Regions from separate parts of the Dietzia sp. 179-F 9C3 NHS genome, predicted to be linked through region 1. Evidence: riboswitches for the same ligand, from Rfam matches in the RefSeq annotation. Region 1 holds a riboswitch; each other region holds the start of a gene.
What was found. A riboswitch is a leader RNA that binds a small molecule or an ion and turns the genes downstream of it on or off. The one in region 1 is predicted to bind cobalamin.
Positions count from the first base shown of each region.

Region 2: it holds a riboswitch for cobalamin, as region 1 does, so the genes downstream of both, ACH0BZ_RS10735 (ABC transporter substrate-binding protein) here and ACH0BZ_RS13440 (energy-coupling factor ABC transporter permease) in region 1, are expected to answer to the same signal.
Region 3: it holds a riboswitch for cobalamin, as region 1 does, so the genes downstream of both, ACH0BZ_RS06180 (ABC transporter substrate-binding protein) here and ACH0BZ_RS13440 (energy-coupling factor ABC transporter permease) in region 1, are expected to answer to the same signal.

Region 1 is NZ_JBIQES010000012.1:948-6,057, forward strand. It holds gene malQ (4-alpha-glucanotransferase) at 1-1,541, opposite strand, end outside; cobalamin riboswitch at 1,586-1,795, shown strand; gene ACH0BZ_RS13440 (energy-coupling factor ABC transporter permease) at 1,832-2,572, shown strand; gene ACH0BZ_RS13445 (energy-coupling factor ABC transporter substrate-binding protein) at 2,569-2,922, shown strand; gene cbiQ (cobalt ECF transporter T component CbiQ) at 2,923-3,651, shown strand; gene ACH0BZ_RS13455 (energy-coupling factor ABC transporter ATP-binding protein) at 3,648-4,475, shown strand; gene ACH0BZ_RS13460 (acetyl-CoA C-acetyltransferase) at 4,553-5,110, shown strand, end outside.
Region 2 is NZ_JBIQES010000007.1:198,701-203,810, forward strand. It holds gene ACH0BZ_RS10720 (LLM class flavin-dependent oxidoreductase) at 1-114, opposite strand, end outside; gene ACH0BZ_RS10725 (ABC transporter ATP-binding protein) at 120-875, opposite strand; gene ACH0BZ_RS10730 (FecCD family ABC transporter permease) at 875-1,900, opposite strand; gene ACH0BZ_RS10735 (ABC transporter substrate-binding protein) at 1,918-2,925, opposite strand; cobalamin riboswitch at 2,958-3,080, opposite strand; gene nrdF (class 1b ribonucleoside-diphosphate reductase subunit beta) at 3,131-4,102, opposite strand; gene ACH0BZ_RS10745 (hypothetical protein) at 4,099-4,416, opposite strand; gene ACH0BZ_RS10750 (superoxide dismutase) at 4,413-5,051, opposite strand.
Region 3 is NZ_JBIQES010000003.1:335,074-340,183, forward strand. It holds gene ACH0BZ_RS06175 (FecCD family ABC transporter permease) at 1-1,042, opposite strand, end outside; gene ACH0BZ_RS06180 (ABC transporter substrate-binding protein) at 1,047-2,075, opposite strand; cobalamin riboswitch at 2,187-2,329, opposite strand; gene ACH0BZ_RS06185 (acyl-CoA dehydrogenase) at 2,517-4,355, opposite strand; gene ACH0BZ_RS06190 (methyl-accepting chemotaxis protein) at 4,619-5,110, shown strand, end outside.

The DNA.
Region 1 (5,110 bases):
CGGAGCGCGGCGCGGACGAGGTCGCGGAACGGCGCGTAGCCCTCCTCGGCGAGCGCGTCCGGCCGCAGCGGCGGCTGGGACCAGTCCTGCCCCCGCTGGTTGTACATGTCCGGCGGCGCCCCCACGGACACCCCACGGGCCAGCGACCGGTCGAGGGCCCACGCGTCGGCGCCGCTCGGATGGACCCCGACGGCGAGGTCGTGCAGCACCCCGAGACGCATACCGGCCGCGAGGGCGTCCCGCTGGGCGTGGGCCCGCTGCTCGGCCACGACCCACTGGAGCCACTCGTGGAACCGCACCTCGCCCGCGTTCTCGGCGGCATACCGGGCGACGGCGGGGGACTCGGGGTCGCGCAGGTCCTCCGGCCACACCGACCAATGGGGGCCGTGCTCGGCAGCGATCGCACACCAGGTGGCGAAACGGCGCAGGCCCTCGCCCTCCTCGGCGAGGAACGCGGCGAACCGGGCCGCGCGGCGTCCGGTCGGCTCCGCCGTCGCCACCAGGCGCAGCGCCTCGAGCTTGGCGGTCCATGCTGCGTCGCGGTCGATCGTGTCGGCCTCGTTGCCCCGCCGCGCGAGGGCGGCCAGCTCCTCGACGCGAGCGCGGTCGGCGGCGGGCAGGTAGGCGTACTCGTCGATCTCCTCGGGCCGCAGGTAGAGCGGCGAGGCGAACCGGCGGGTCGTGGGCAGATACGGCGACGGCTCGAGCGGCGGGTACGGCTCCGCCGCGTGCATCGGGTTGACCAGGACGAAGTCGGCGCCGAGGTCGCGGGCGGAGAAGTCGGCCAGGTCGGCGAGGTCGGACAGGTCGCCCACCCCCCAAGATCGTTCCGACCGCACCTGGTAGAGCTGCGCCGCCACGCCCACGGCCGGCCGTTCCTCGAGGCCGACGGGCACGGGGATCGTCCGCGGGGAGACGAGCAGCGTCGCCACCGCCGAACCCGGGTCCGCGACGGTGCCCTCGTCGGGGTGGCGCGCGGTGCGGGCGGGGGCCGCGTCGCCGGCGTCGTCACGGGGGTCGCGGCCGTCGACGACGGCGACGACACGGTGCCAGCCCGGAGGCAGATCACCGGGGATCTCGACCGTCGCGCACCCCGTGCGCAGCCCGTCGACGTCCCGGGGCTCCACCCACAGGTCGAGCTGTGGCACGTGGCGGGCGGGACCGCCGCCCTCGGGGATCACCTCGACCGTCAGCGAGGCCCCGTCCGGGACGTGGACGCGCACGCGCGGGCTCCAGCCCTCGCGCGCGACGACGGTGGGCGGCAGGACCCGCCGCCACGGGCGCAGGCGGACCCGCTCGAGCGAGGCCCGGTCGGCCGCGTCGGCGGCGGGCCCACCCGCCGCGGCGACGGCCTCGTCGTCGTCACCCCCCGGCCCGCCGGCCCCGGGCGCCGTCTCGACCCCCATCGCCGCGAGGACGGCGCGAAGTGTCTCCGCGGAGGCGTCGTGCCATATCCCCTGGCCGTCCTCGTATCCGGTGGAGACGCCGCACTCCTCGGCCAGCGCGGCGAGGGCGGGGGAGACGGGCTGGGTGGTGGTCAACGTGGTGTCCTCGCTCCGATGGTGTGCGCGTGCCTGCGGCGGGTTACGATCTGCTCAGCTGCGGTGTTCGGGAACCCGGTGTGAGTCCGGGGCGGCCCTCGCCACTGTGAACGGATGATGTCGCCAGTCCACTGTGCCACTGCTCGCGCCTCGTGTGCGGGTGGGAAGGCGGACGGGCGGCGATCCGGCCCACCCCACGCGGGTGGTCCGGGGAACCGTGAGTCAGGAGACCGGCCGTGGCCGCCACCGCGAGTGCCCGCGAGGTGACGGGCAGAAAGGTTCCACCACACATGCATATCGCAGAGGGTTTCCTCCCCGCGGTCCACGCCGCGGCATGGACGGCCGTCGCGGCGCCGTTCGTGATCCACGGCGCACGCGAGGTCGTCAGAACGGTCCGGCAGACCCCGGAGGCCGGCGTCCTGCTCGGCGCGGCCGGGGCGTTCACGTTCGTCATGTCCGCCGTCAAACTGCCGTCGGTGACGGGCTCGAGCTCACACCCCACCGGCACCGGACTCGGGACGATCGTCTTCCGGCCCCCGGTCATGGCCTTTGTGGCGACGGTCGTCCTGCTCTTCCAGGCGCTGCTGCTCGCCCACGGCGGCCTCACGACGCTCGGCGCCAACGTCTTCTCCATGGGCGTGGCCGGGCCGTGGATCGCCTACGCCGCGTTCGTGGCGTGCCGGCGCGTCGCCGTGCCGCTGCTCGGAGCGGTGTTCGTGGCCGCGTTCCTCGCGGACCTGGTCACCTACCTCGTCACCAGCGCCCAGCTCGCGCTCGCGTTCCCCAGCGCCGAGCACGGGATGTGGCACTCGATGGGCGAGTTCCTCGCCGTCTTCGCGCTCACCCAGATCCCGCTCGCGATCGTCGAAGCGCTCATCGTGGTGGTGATCGTCAGCGTCCTGCTGCGTATCGCCGCGCGTGAGCTCGACCTGCTCGGGTTCTTCCGACGAGCGCGGCTCGAGGGCGCGGCCGCCCCGGCCATCGACGACGCCCCGACGACCAACGCCGAGAAGAAGGAGGCCGTGCGATGAGCGGGAGCACCACCACCGGCGGGCGTCGGCACGCCGGGGCATGGGTCCTCGTGGGACTCGTCGCCGTCGCCGTGGCGATCGCCGCGCTGTCCCTGGTCTACGGCGCGAGCCGCGGCGGGGAGTTCGAGGGGGCCGACGGCCAGGCTGAGGACACGATCACCGAGGTCGCGCCCGACTACGAGCCCTGGTTCGAGCCCCTGCTGCCCGAACTGCCGGGCGAGGTCGAATCGGGTGTGTTCGCCCTCCAGGCCGGCATCGGCGGCGGGATCGTCGGCTACGGGCTCGGCGTCCTGCGCACCCGCAGCCGGCAGCGGGTGCAGCCCGCCGCGTCGGGCACCGCCGCCGTCTAGGTGAACCCCCTCGAACTGGCTGCCGCCCACAACCGTTGGTCGGACCGCCCCGTCGCCGAGAAGCTCCTGCTCTTCGGCGGCCTGCTGGTGGCGGCACTGCTCGTGCCGCCACCGGTGGGGCACGCGGCGATCCTAGCGGTCTGCTGCGTGTGCGGGCTCGTGCTGGCCCGCGTCCCGGCCCGGGTCTACCTGCCGGCGCTGCTCGCGCCGGCGGTGTTCCTCGCACTGGGCGTGGGCCCGCTCGTGTGGGATTTGGTCGGCGGGCGGCTCGTCGTGGACCCCACCGGGGTCGACGCGGCGTGGCGCGCGGTGAGCCGGGCGATCGCGGCCACTGCCGCCACCGTCACCCTGGCCTGCACCACGCCCGCCGCCGACCTCCTCGCCGCGGGCCGGCGGGCTGGCCTGCCGGCCCCACTCGCACACGTCGTGGACACCACCTACCGGCTCGTCGGGATTCTCGTGGGCACCACCCGGACCCTGCGGCAGGCCCACGACCTGCGGCTGGGGCACCGCACGGCCCGCGCGGCGATCACGTCCGTGGGGACGCAGTTCGCGACCGTCTTCGTGCTGGCACTGAGCCGGGCCCGGGCGATCGACGACGCCATGGCGCTCCGCGCCGAACGGGGCGAGACGGCGGTCCTCGCGCCGGCCCGGCCGGTCTCGGCCGCCCGCCTCGTCGTCATCACCGTGGTGGTGGGCGCCGTGGTCGCGGTGGGGATGGCGGCGTGACGGCCCCGCGCGACACGGTCCGGCCGCCCGTCCTCGCCCTGCGCGACGCCCGGTTCGCGCACCGCTGCCTCGACTCCACCGGCGGCCACCGGCACACCGTGCTCGACGGCGCCGGCCTCGAGGTGGCGCCGGGGGAGCGCCTCGCGCTGCTGGGCGGCAACGGCAGCGGCAAGACCACCCTCCTGCGTCTACTCGTGGGGCTGAACCGGCTCGACGGCGGGACGCTCGAGCTCGACGGCGAGCGCGTCCGGGACCGCCGCGCCGACCGCACCCGCCTGCGCGAGTCCGTGCAGCTCGTCCTCCAGGAGCCCGACGACCAGCTCTTCGCCGCCACCGTGCGGGCCGACGTCTCCTTTGGGCCGGTGAACCTCGGCCTGGACCGCGCCGAGGTCGAGCGGCGCGTCGCCGAGGCGTTGGCGGCCCTGGCGATCGCCGACCTCGCCGACCGCGTCCCGCACCACCTGTCCTTCGGTCAGCGCAAACGCGTCGCGATCGCCGGCGCCCTGGCCATGCGGCCCCGGGTCCTGCTGCTCGACGAGCCCACCGCAGGGTTGGATCCGGTGGCGTGCGACGACCTGCTGGCGGCACTGGAGGCGGTGCGCGCGGCCGGGACGGCGGTGGTCATGGCCACCCACGACGTCGACCTGGCCTGGGCCTGGGCGCGGGAGGTGGCGGTGCTCACCGCGGGCCACCTGACCCGCGGCCCGGCACACGACGTGCTGCGGGACGAGGCGCTGCTCGGTGCGGCACGGCTGGCCGTGCCGTGGGGTGCGAGGGTCTCGCGGCGGCTGAAGCGGACCGTGCTCCGACCGGGCGAGGTGTGACCACGTAATCTGTCCCGGAACACGTTCATTTCGGACCAGGACAGCAGTTCCGCCCAGAGAAAGGCCGTGGACCACCCATGACCGAGGCATTCATCTACGACGCCATCCGGACCCCGCGCGGGAAGGGCAAGCCCGGCGGGGCTCTTCACGGCGTCAAGCCGATCGACCTCGTCGTCGGACTCATCGAGGAGATGCGGCGTCGGTTCCCCGACCTCGACGAGAACCGGATCTCGGACATCATCTACGGGATCGTCACCCCGCTCGGCGACCAGGGCATGGACCTGCCGCGCATCGCCGCGCTGGCCGCCAAGATGCCCGACACCGTCGCGGGCGTGCAGATCAACCGCTTCTGCGCCTCCGGCCTCACCACCATCAACATGGCCGCGCAGAAGATCCGTTCCGGCTGGGACGAGGTCGTGCTCGCCGGTGGCGTCGAGTCGATGTCGCGTGTCCCGATGGGTACCGACGGCGGCGCCTGGGCGCTGGACCCGGCCACCAACTACGACACCTACTTCTCTCCCCAGGGCATCGGCGCCGACCTCATCGCCACCCTCGAGGGCTTCACCCGCGAGGACGTGGACCGCTACGCCGAGCGCTCGCAGCGCCTGGCCGCCCGGGCCTGGGACGAGGGTCGC
Region 2 (5,110 bases), on a different contig from region 1:
GGCCACCCAGAAGGACTCGACACCGGCCGACTCGGCGGCCTGCGCCAGCCGGATCGTCCGGTCGTAGACGTGGCGTGCCGACTCGTGCCCACTGACATGCGTGAGCACACCCATCCGCCTCATCGGAGAACCACCATCGGTGAGCCGTCGACCGGGTGATCGAGCACCATCGCGTCGACGTCGTAGACCTCCGAGAGCAGCTCCGGACAGAGGACCTCGCGGGGCGTGCCCACCGCACGGATCGTGCCGCCCGCCATCATCGCGATCCGGTCACAGTACCGGCCCGCCAGGTCCAGATCATGCAATGCGACCAGCGTCGTCACCCCCCGACGTCTCACCAGTCGCATGAGGTCCACCTGGTAGTGCAGGTCCAGGTGGTTGGTCGGCTCATCGAGCAACAGCATTTCCGGGTCTCCCACCAGCGCCTGGGCGATGAGCGTTCGTTGCCGCTCTCCGCCCGAGAGTGTCGCGAACTCGTCGCGGATTCGATCCGTCATGTCCACCTCTCGGAGACACTCGAGGACACGGGCGTGGTCCTCCTCGTCGTCCCCCTCGAACAGCCCCTTGGCCGCCGCGAGTCCCAACATCACGACCTCCGCCACCGTAAGCGGGAAGTCCAGGGCGAACGCCTGAGCCACCACCCCGATGTGTCGTCCGACGAAAGACACCGGCTCGCGCCACACGTCCCTGCCCTGCAACGTCACCGAGCCCCGGTCGGGACGGCGGACCCGGTACGCCGTTCTCAACAGGGTCGACTTGCCGCACCCGTTGGGACCCACCAAGCCGACGATCTCGTTCTCCGCCACCTCGAGGCACACGCCGTCAAGCAGTACGCGCTCCGCAGTCCGCACACACACGTCGTCAAAGACAAGCATCACGACCACCGACCCGTGCGCCGCAGCAACCACACGAAGTACGGGCCTCCGACGAGCGCGGTGACGATGCCCACCGGGATCTCGACCGGCGGCGCCGCGGTGCGGGCCACCATGTCCGTGCCGACAGCGAACGACGCCCCGATCAGCAACGCGACGGGCAGGACACGACGGTGATCGCCGCCTACGAGGAGGCGGCTCATGTGCGGAACCATGAGTCCGAGGAAGCCGATAACCCCGCTCACCGCGACCATCACGCCGGTGAGGATCGCGGACAGTATCACCAGGATCACCCGGAGCCGCGGCACGTTCACGCCGAGCGCCGTCGCCGACTCGTCCCCCGTCAACAGGACGTTGAGATTCCGTGCCAGCGGGGTCACCAGGATCACCCCCACGGCCAGCGCCGCGACGGGGATCACCAGGGTGCCCCACCGGGCACCACCGAATCCGCCGAGCGTCCACTGCAGCACCTGGCCTGCCAGACTCGGATCGGGGGCGGTGAGGACGAGCAGCGAGGTCACCGCACTGAGGACCGCCGAGATCGCGACCCCCGACAGGACGAGTCGAACCGGGTCCATGGCACCGGCCCCGCGAGAGACCCCCACCACGGTGACGATAGCCAGGAGGGCGCCGGTGAAGGCTGCGAGCGGGAGCACAGCCGGCCCCCACCCCTCGACCGACCCGTACCGCAACGCGACCACCGCGCCGGTTGACGCCCCGGCGGACACCCCCAGGATGCCCGGGCCGGCCAGCGGGTTGCGGACGACCGCCTGGATCATCGTGCCCACCAGGGACAGTGCGGCGCCGACCACCGCCGCGAGCAGAACCCTGGGCAGCCGCGTGTCGGCGATGATGAGGTCCTGGGCCCGCGTCCAGTCCGGTGTCACCACCCTCGGGCCGAAGATCCGGTGCCCGAGAATCCGGACGGTCGTGCCCACATCGACCGCCACCGAACCCGCCATCACGCCGACGATCATCAACGCGACCAGCGTCGCGATCGCCGCCCCGACCACCACAGCGGCGTTCACACGAGTCCCGCGCCCGATCATCGCGTCGCGACGCCGTGGAACTGCTCCGCGAGGTGCTCGACGCCATCGATCGAGAACGGACCCGGTTGCAGCTGCGAGAGCGTGATGGTGGAAAACGCACCGGCCGTCATCGCGGGGGTGCCGGCGATCGCCGGCACCGATTCGAGATCCCGGATCTTCTTCGCCACCGACGGCGACCGGTACTGCGGGGTGGTGCCCTCCTCACGGACGAGGATCACATCGGGCCGCCTTTCCGCCACTTGCTCCCACGACACACTCATCCACCGCTCCGGCACATCGGCGAAGACGTTCTCACCACCGGCGGCCTCGATGAGTCGTGTCGCCATGCTGTTCCCGCCGGTCGTCTGCGCCTTGTCCGTACCCGAGGCGTAGAGAAAGACGCGGATCGGCTCCTTGTCGCGGACGGCGGCACGCACCTCGTCAAGCCGCGCCCGCAGCGCCGCGATCGATTCCTCGGCCCTGTCAGACACGCCGAAGATCCCACCGATGGTGCCGATCTCGGCGAAGATGTTCTCGACGGACACCGGCTCGGTCGCGCACCCTTCCGGGTTGAGGTGTCTGTCGATACCCAGTTCGGCGAGTTGATCGCGGGTGTGCCCGGTCCTCTCACCGAAGCCGTCCGGGTACCCCGAGTAGACGAAGTCGGGATCGACCGCCAGCAACTGCTCCCTGGTGGGTTGTTCGCTCGACAGGACGGGGACCATCGCGTACTGATCGGTGTAGGCGGGGGCGATCTCCCGGCCACGCATGTAAGCGGTCCCCGCCATCCGGTCCTCGAGCCCCAACTCCAGCATCGTCTCGGTCGCGTTGGAGGTCAGAGAGACCGCCCGCTCGGGGACGGTCGAGTATTCGGTGGTGACCCCACAGTTGTTCACGTCGGTGTATTCGACGGAAGTGTCTCCGGCCGCCGTGATGTCCTCGACCGGCGAGCCGCAGGCGGCGACGAGGCAGAGCGACACGACCACGGCCGCGGAGCCGGCACGACGGAGCAGAACGGTCTTCATGATGTGAGCCTCTCCGGGGGTCTCGCGCCCCAGGATCAGGGATTGGGGACGACAGGGCTCCCTGGCTCACGACGATCATGTCGTTCACAGTGGCGGGACCGCGCCGGAATCTCACCGGACTTTCACCCGTGGTCGTCGTCCCCCGTTGGACCGCCCGAGCCTAGCCCGAGCGGCCAGGGTCTGGTCCGCCACCCCCGCGAGGGGGCTACCACGCCCAGTCGTCGTCGGACGTCTGTTCCTTCCGGCCGATCACATAGGCACTGCCCGAGCCCGAGAAGAAGTCGTGGGTCTCCCCCGCCCCCGGGTCCATCGCCGCGAGAACGGCGGGGTCGGGTCGGCTGTCCGCGGCGTCGAAGGTGGGCTCCAGACCCATGTTCGCCATCGCCTTGTTGGCGTTGTACCGCAGGAACGGGATGACGTCCGCGGTCCAGCCCACCGGGTCGTAGAGAGAGGCGGTGTAATCGAGCTCGTTGCGGTAGAGGTCGTCGAGCAGTGCGCGCGCGAACTCCTCGTGCTGCCGGCGCTCGGCGGCGGTCAGCCCCCTCTGCATCTGTTGCAGCTTGTACCCGATGTAGTAGCCGTGTACCGCCTCGTCCCGGATGATGAGCCGGATGATGTCCGCCGTGTTGGTGAGGATCCCGCGTGAGGCGAACCGCAACGGCAGGAAGAACCCCGAGTAGAACAGGAACGACTCCAGCAGGACGGAGGCGATCTTCTTGTGGTACGGATCCTCCTCCCGATAGTGGGCGGCGATGATCCGCGCCTTGTTCTGGAGGAGCTCGTTCTCCAGCGACCACGCGAAGGCGGCCTCGATCTCCGGGGTGGAACACAGAGTGGAGAAGATGGTCGAGTAGCTCTTGGCGTGCACCGACTCCATGAACGCCAGATTGGTGAACACCGCCTCCTCGTGGGGAGTGGCCGCGTCCGCCATCATGCTCACCGCCCCCACCGTGGCCTGGACGGTGTCCAGGAGGGTCAGGCCGGTGAAGACACGGATCGTGAGCTCGCGGTGCACCTCGTCCAGCTGGCCCCACGACGGCAGATCGTTGGCCACCGGCACCTTCTCCGGGAGCCAGAAGTTGGTGGTGAGCCGGTCCCACACCGTCTTGTCCACCGGGTCGGGGATGTCGTTCCAGTTGATCGCGTGCTCGCGCTCGATCGGTCCGGGGGTGGTCACGGGACCCTCCTCGGGCGGTGCCCGGCGAACGGCCGGCTTCCGTAACGCGGCGGTGGGCCGCACCGGGCCGCCGCGGTGACGAACCGGGCGAGTGCGTCGTCATCGGCATCCAGCAGGTGAACTTCGACGAGCTGGAGCAGCATCTCGGTGAGCTGCCGGAGATCGCCGGTGGTGTCGAGGATCATGCGCCCCGCCAGTTGATCGCCCCGGTGCGCGGCGCGGAACAGATCGATCGCTTCGGCCCAGCTCGCGGCCGTGTCACAGGCCAGGTCGTCGGCCGCGCCGCCGGCCGGGTCGCGGTCCCTGGCCGTCATCGCCCACCCCCCGTCGCGGGCAGGTCGAGGGGCACCGTCGCGGCGCGGGCCACGTCGAAGCGGGCCTGGACGTCGTCCCAGTTCACCAGATTCCACAGTCGATCCACGTAGTCGGCCTTGACATTGCGGTACTGCAGGTAGAAGGCGTGCTCCCAGGCGTCAAAGACGAGGAGCGGGCTGCTGAGCAGGGCGGCGTTGGCGTGGTGGTCATGGACCTGGTGCACCACGAGACGCGCACCGACGGGATCCCAGGACAGCGCACCCCAGCCCGACCCCTGGATGGTGCTCGTGGCCCCGCTGAGCTCGGCACGGAAGGCGTCGAAGTCGCCGAAGAACTCGTCAACGGCGGCGGCGAGTTCGCCCTCGGGCCGGCCCCCACCGTCCGGGGACAGGTTGCGCCAGAACAGCGAGTGCAGACCGTGGCCGGAGAGGTGGAACGCCAGGGCCCGCTCCAGGCCCGGGAGGCTGCCGGTATCGCGGTTCGTGCGGGCCTCCGCGAGTGCCTCGGTGGCGTTGTTGGCGCCGGCCACGTAGGCGGCGTGGTGCTTGGAGTGGTGGAGTTCCATGATCTCGCCCGTGATCGCGGGGGCGAGGTCCCCGTAATCGTAGGCGAGATCGGGCAGCGAGTAGGTCATCGTGCTCCCTGTGCGGTCACGGCCGCGGTGCGGCACTCCGCGGCCTCGGATTTCGGGTA
Region 3 (5,110 bases), on a different contig from region 1:
GGCGACGCCACAGCATCGCCACGAAGAGCGGGCCGCCGACGATGCCCGTGACGACACCGACGGGCAGCTCGGAGTCGGGGCTGACGGAGCGCGCGGCGATGTCGGCCAGGACGAGCGCGAGCGCGCCGAGGACCGCGGCGGTGGGCAACAGGCGCGCGGCGGTGCGTCCGGTGAGGTATCCGGCGAGGTGGGGAACGAGGAGTCCGATGAATCCGATGGTGCCGGACACCGCGACCGCGCCCGCCGTGAGCAACGAGACCGTGAGCAACAGGAGCACGCGGAACCGGGGGACGTTCATCCCCATCGCCGTGGCCCCGTCGTCGCCGGTGAGGAGCAGGTCGAGGCGCCGCGAGGCGAGCATGACGGCGGTGCCCGTGACGGCGAGGACCACCATCGGGACCGCGACCATCCGCCACGAGGCGTCCCCGAATCCGCCGGCGAGCCACCGCATCACGGTGCCCAGCTGGTGGACGTCTCCCAGGACGAGCAGCGTGAAGGTGATGAGGGCGGAGAAGACCATCGTCATGGCCGCGCCCACGAGGACGATCGCCGTGGGGTCGTGCGCTCGGCGGGCGACCAGCACGGTCCCGACCAGGGGGAGGAGGGCGCCGAGGAACGCGGCGGCGGGAAGGGTGAAGAGGCCGAGGGTGCCCGCGCCGAGGCCGAAGACGGTGAGGACGACGACGCCGAAGCCCGCCCCCGAGGACACCCCGAGCAGGTACGGGTCGGCCAGCGGGTTACGGGTCACCGCCTGGGCGACGCCGCCGGCGAGCGCCAACGACGCACCGACGGCGGCCGCGGTGAGCACGCGTGGCAGGCGGGACTCGAGGACGATCGCCGCTCGGGCCTCCGACCACCACGGGGCGAACGCGCCGGGGGCGATGCGGTGGGCGACGATCGCGGCCACGTCGCCGACCGGGATGGAGATCGTGCCGAGTGCGACCCCGCCGGCCAGCGCACAGGCGAGGGCGACGAGGAGCGGCAGGAGGAGCGCCCGCAGACGGCGGCGTCCGGGTGGGGCGCTGGTCGCGAGCCGGGCCATCCGGTCAGTCCTCGACGGCGTCGGGGTGCAGGGCCGCGGCGATCGTCTCCACCGACGTGACCATGCGTGAGCTCTCGAAGAAGTCCGCGAGCGGGACCGTGACGATCCGGCCTTCGCGGATCGCCGGCGTGGTCGCCATGATCGGCTGTGCCTCGAGATGGCGGATCTTGTCCTCGGCGCTCGTCTTGCCGTAGTCCAGCACGACCACGGCCTCGGGCGCACGCTCGCCGATCACCTCCCAACTGGTGGCGAGGTAGGGGCGGTCGCCCTCCGGGAAGACGTTGGCCGCGCCCGCGTACCGGCCGATGAGGTGGCCGATGCCGACTCCGCCGATGGTGACGGGTTCGGCCTCGCCGCCGTCGTAGAAGAACGTGGGCACGTCTGCGACGCCGGCCGCGTCGAGCTTCTCGCGGACCGCGTCGAGGCCGTTGGTGATCCGCTCGGTGAGCTGCACCGCACCCTCCTCGACGGCGAGGATCCGTCCGAGTTGTGCGAAGTCGTTCTCCAGGAGCGCGATATCGGAGAAGCCCTCGCCGCAGTACTCGGAGAAGAGGAACGTGGGGATCCCGGCGGCGGCGAGCGCGTCGCGACTGCGGCCCTCCTTCTCGTCGAAGGCGCTGCGCATGCCGCCCACGACGAGGTCCGGCTCGAGGTCACGGATCTGTTCGGCGGTCGGGTACTCCTCGGCGAGCGAGGGGATCGCGTGGAACCGGTCCGCGACCTCGGGGAGCACGTCCGTGCTCTCGCCGTAGCCCATTCCGACGATCCGGTCTCCGGCACCCATCTGGATGAGGGTCTCCGTGACGTGGTCGTTCATCGACACGATGCGCTGCGGCGGGGTGTCGTAGGTCGTCTCGCGGTCGCAGTTCGTGATGGTGACGGGCTCGGCGAACGGCTCGGCCGCCGCGGCCGTGTTCCCGGGCTCCCCGCGGGAACAGCCGGTGACGGCGAGGACGACGGCGGTGGTGACGGCGACGGCGGCGGTGCGCCGGCGGCGGGTCGGGCTCGGCTGGGGCAGGCTTCGGCGGGACATGCGGACCTCGGTTCCTCTGGCGGGTCCGGCGGGCCGGGACCCGTCGGCGCCGAGGTGCACGGGTGCACCACATGGCCTGCGGGGCTCCGGATCGCAGACCACGGCGATGGGTGGAGCCGCGGACGTCCGGGCAGGCGATCGGGCTCGCCACCTGTCGAGGGGTGGCACACCGTTGCGGGTCAGCGCCGGACTCTCACCGGACTTCCCCTGCCATGGATGTCAGCAGTGTGTCCGCTCAGTATGGACCAGTGCCCGGCCCGCGGGCGCACCGGGTCCCCGACGAGGACGCGGTGGACCCGGCCCGCAGCCCGGCACCTACACGATCGGCGACTCCACCGCCGGATCTGCTACCCCTGAGGGGGTCGCCGAAGCAGCAGTGGAGTCGCCGATGTCGGGAGGGGCGGGCGGGTACGCCGTGGGGCGGCGACCGCGCGCGTCAGATCAGAACGCGGCCTCGTCCATCTCCATGAGCTCGGTGCCGAGGCCGGCCACGATGCCGCGGGTCGCCGTGAGGAGCGGCAGCTCGTTGTGGGCGAACCACTTGGCGGCCTCGACCTTGCCGGTGTAGAAGGCCTTGTCGTCGCCGGTCGCGGAGTCGAGCTTGCCCAGGGCGATCTCGGCGCCCTCGAGCAGGCGCCAGCCCATCATGAGGTCGCCGAAGCCCATGAGCAGGCGCACGGAGGCCAGGCCGATGATGTAGAGGCGCTTGGGGTCCTCCTGTGCGGCCATGAGGTGCTCGAAGCAGCCGCCGATCATGGCCTCGACGTCGGCCAGCGCGGTGGTGAGCAGCTCGCGCTCGGCGGCCAGCTCGGGCCGGGCGTCGGCGGACTCGAGGAACTTCTTGATCTGTGCCGACACGTGACCGACGGCGGTGCCGCGGTCGCGGGCGATCTTGCGGAAGAAGAAGTCCTGCGCCTGGATCGCGGTGGTTCCCTCGTAGAGCGAGTCGATCTTGGCGTCGCGGATGTACTGCTCGATGGGGTAGTCCTGCAGGAAGCCGGAGCCGCCGAGGGTCTGGAGCGACTCGGTGAGCAGCTCGTAGGCGCGCTCGGAGCCGACGCCCTTGACGATGGGCAGCAGGAGGTCGTTGACGCGGTGGGCGAGCTCGCCGTCGGCGCCGGAGACGCGCTGGGCGATGGTCACGTCCTGGTGCGCGGTGGTGTACAGGTACACCGAGCGCAGGCCCTCGGCGAACGCCTTCTGGCGCATGAGCGCGCGGCGGACGTCGGGGTGGTGGGTGATGGTGACGCGCGGGGCGTTCTTGTCCGCCATCTCGGCCATGTCGCCGCCCTGGACGCGCTCCTTGGCGTACTCGAGGGCGTTGAGGTAGCCGGTGGACAGGGTGGAGATGGCCTTGGTCCCGACCATCATGCGGGCGTGCTCGATCACGTCGAACATCTGGCGGATGCCCTGGTTGAGCTCGTCGCCGCCCACCATCCAGCCCTTGGCGGGGACGCCGTGGCCGCCGAAGGTGACCTCACACGTGGCGGAGACCTTGAGGCCCATCTTGTGCTCGACACCGGTGACGAAGACGCCGTTGCGCTCGCCGATCGTGTCGGTATCGAAGTCCCAGTGGAACTTGGGGACGAAGAACAGGGACAGGCCCTTGGTGCCCGGGCCGGCGCCCTCGGGGCGGGCCAGGACCAGGTGGAAGATGTTCTCGAAGAGGTCGTCGGAGTCGCCCGAGGTGATGAAGCGCTTGACGCCCTCGATGTGCCACGAGCCGTCGTCCTGCTTGATGGCCTTGGTGACGCCGGCGCCGACGTCGGAGCCGGCGTCCGGCTCGGTGAGCACCATGGTGGCACCCCAGCCGCGCTCGGCGCAGGTGGCGGCCCACTTCTTCTGCTCCTCGGTGCCGTTCTCGTACATCACGGCGGCGAAGGCCGGGCCGGCCGAGTACATGTAGGCGGCCGGGTTGGCGCCGAGCATCATCTCGCCCACGGCCCAGGTCAGGGCGCGGGGAGCGGGCATACCACCGAGATCCTCGGGCAGGCCCATGTACACGTAGCCGGCCTCGTACCAGGCGCGGAAGGACTTCTTGAAGTCCTCGGGGATCGAGACGGAGTGGGTCTCCGGGTCGAACACCGGCGGGTTGCGGTCCGCGGAGGCGAAGGATTCGGCCACGGGACCCTCGGTGAGGGTCGCGGCCTCGGCGAGGATGCCCTTGGCGGTGTCGGTGTCCATGTCGCCAAACTCGCCGGCGTCGAGCGCCTCGTCGATCCCGAGGACCTCGAACATGTTGAACTCGAGGTCGCGGACGTTGCTCTTGTAGTGACCCATGACGGTGCTTCTCCATTCGGAGTGTGATGGCGTTGTCGTGAATGCGGCCGGTTGAGGGGTCCGGGGGCGTTGGGCGCAGCGGAACCTACTCGCCGGTAACAACGACGATGCTAATGCCTTTCTGGCCATCCGTCCAAGGTGAGGAAGTGCTCTGATTTGCATGGACGCCGCCTGCCCGCACAGGGAGACGGTGATGCCGGTCGCGCGTCCCATGGTGACCGGATCCGGGGGCCGGAGCGGGCCGGGTCGGGCAGAATCGGTGCATGGCAGAGATCCAGCTGCGGATTCCCGGGCCCTCGTCGCTCGTCCGGGCCGCGTTCCGGGTGGTCGAGTGGGAGCTCGAGGTGGTGCGGCTCGTCGGCTCGCTGCCGGCGCGCGTGGTGGGGCTGCTGGAGAGCGTCGACGACATCATGGAGCGGGTCGAGGCGCTGCTCGACGACGCCGAGCGCACCGTCAACGCGATCGACGGGATCGTCGCCTCCGCCGCGGAGACGGTCGACGGGGTCCGGGCCACGGTGCAGCGGGCGAACGAGGTGGTCGATGACGTGGCGCGCACCGTCGAGTCGGCTGACGGGATCGTGGGCCGGGTCGGGTCCACCGTGGACTCGGCGGACGCGATCGTCGGTCGGGTGGGCGGCACGGTCGACGCCGCCGACGCCATGGTCGCGCGCGTCGAGCCGCTGCTCGACTTCGCGGACTCCGCGCTGGCGCCCGTGCGCCCCGTGGTGGAGGCGCTGCTCGTGGACGCCGAGCTG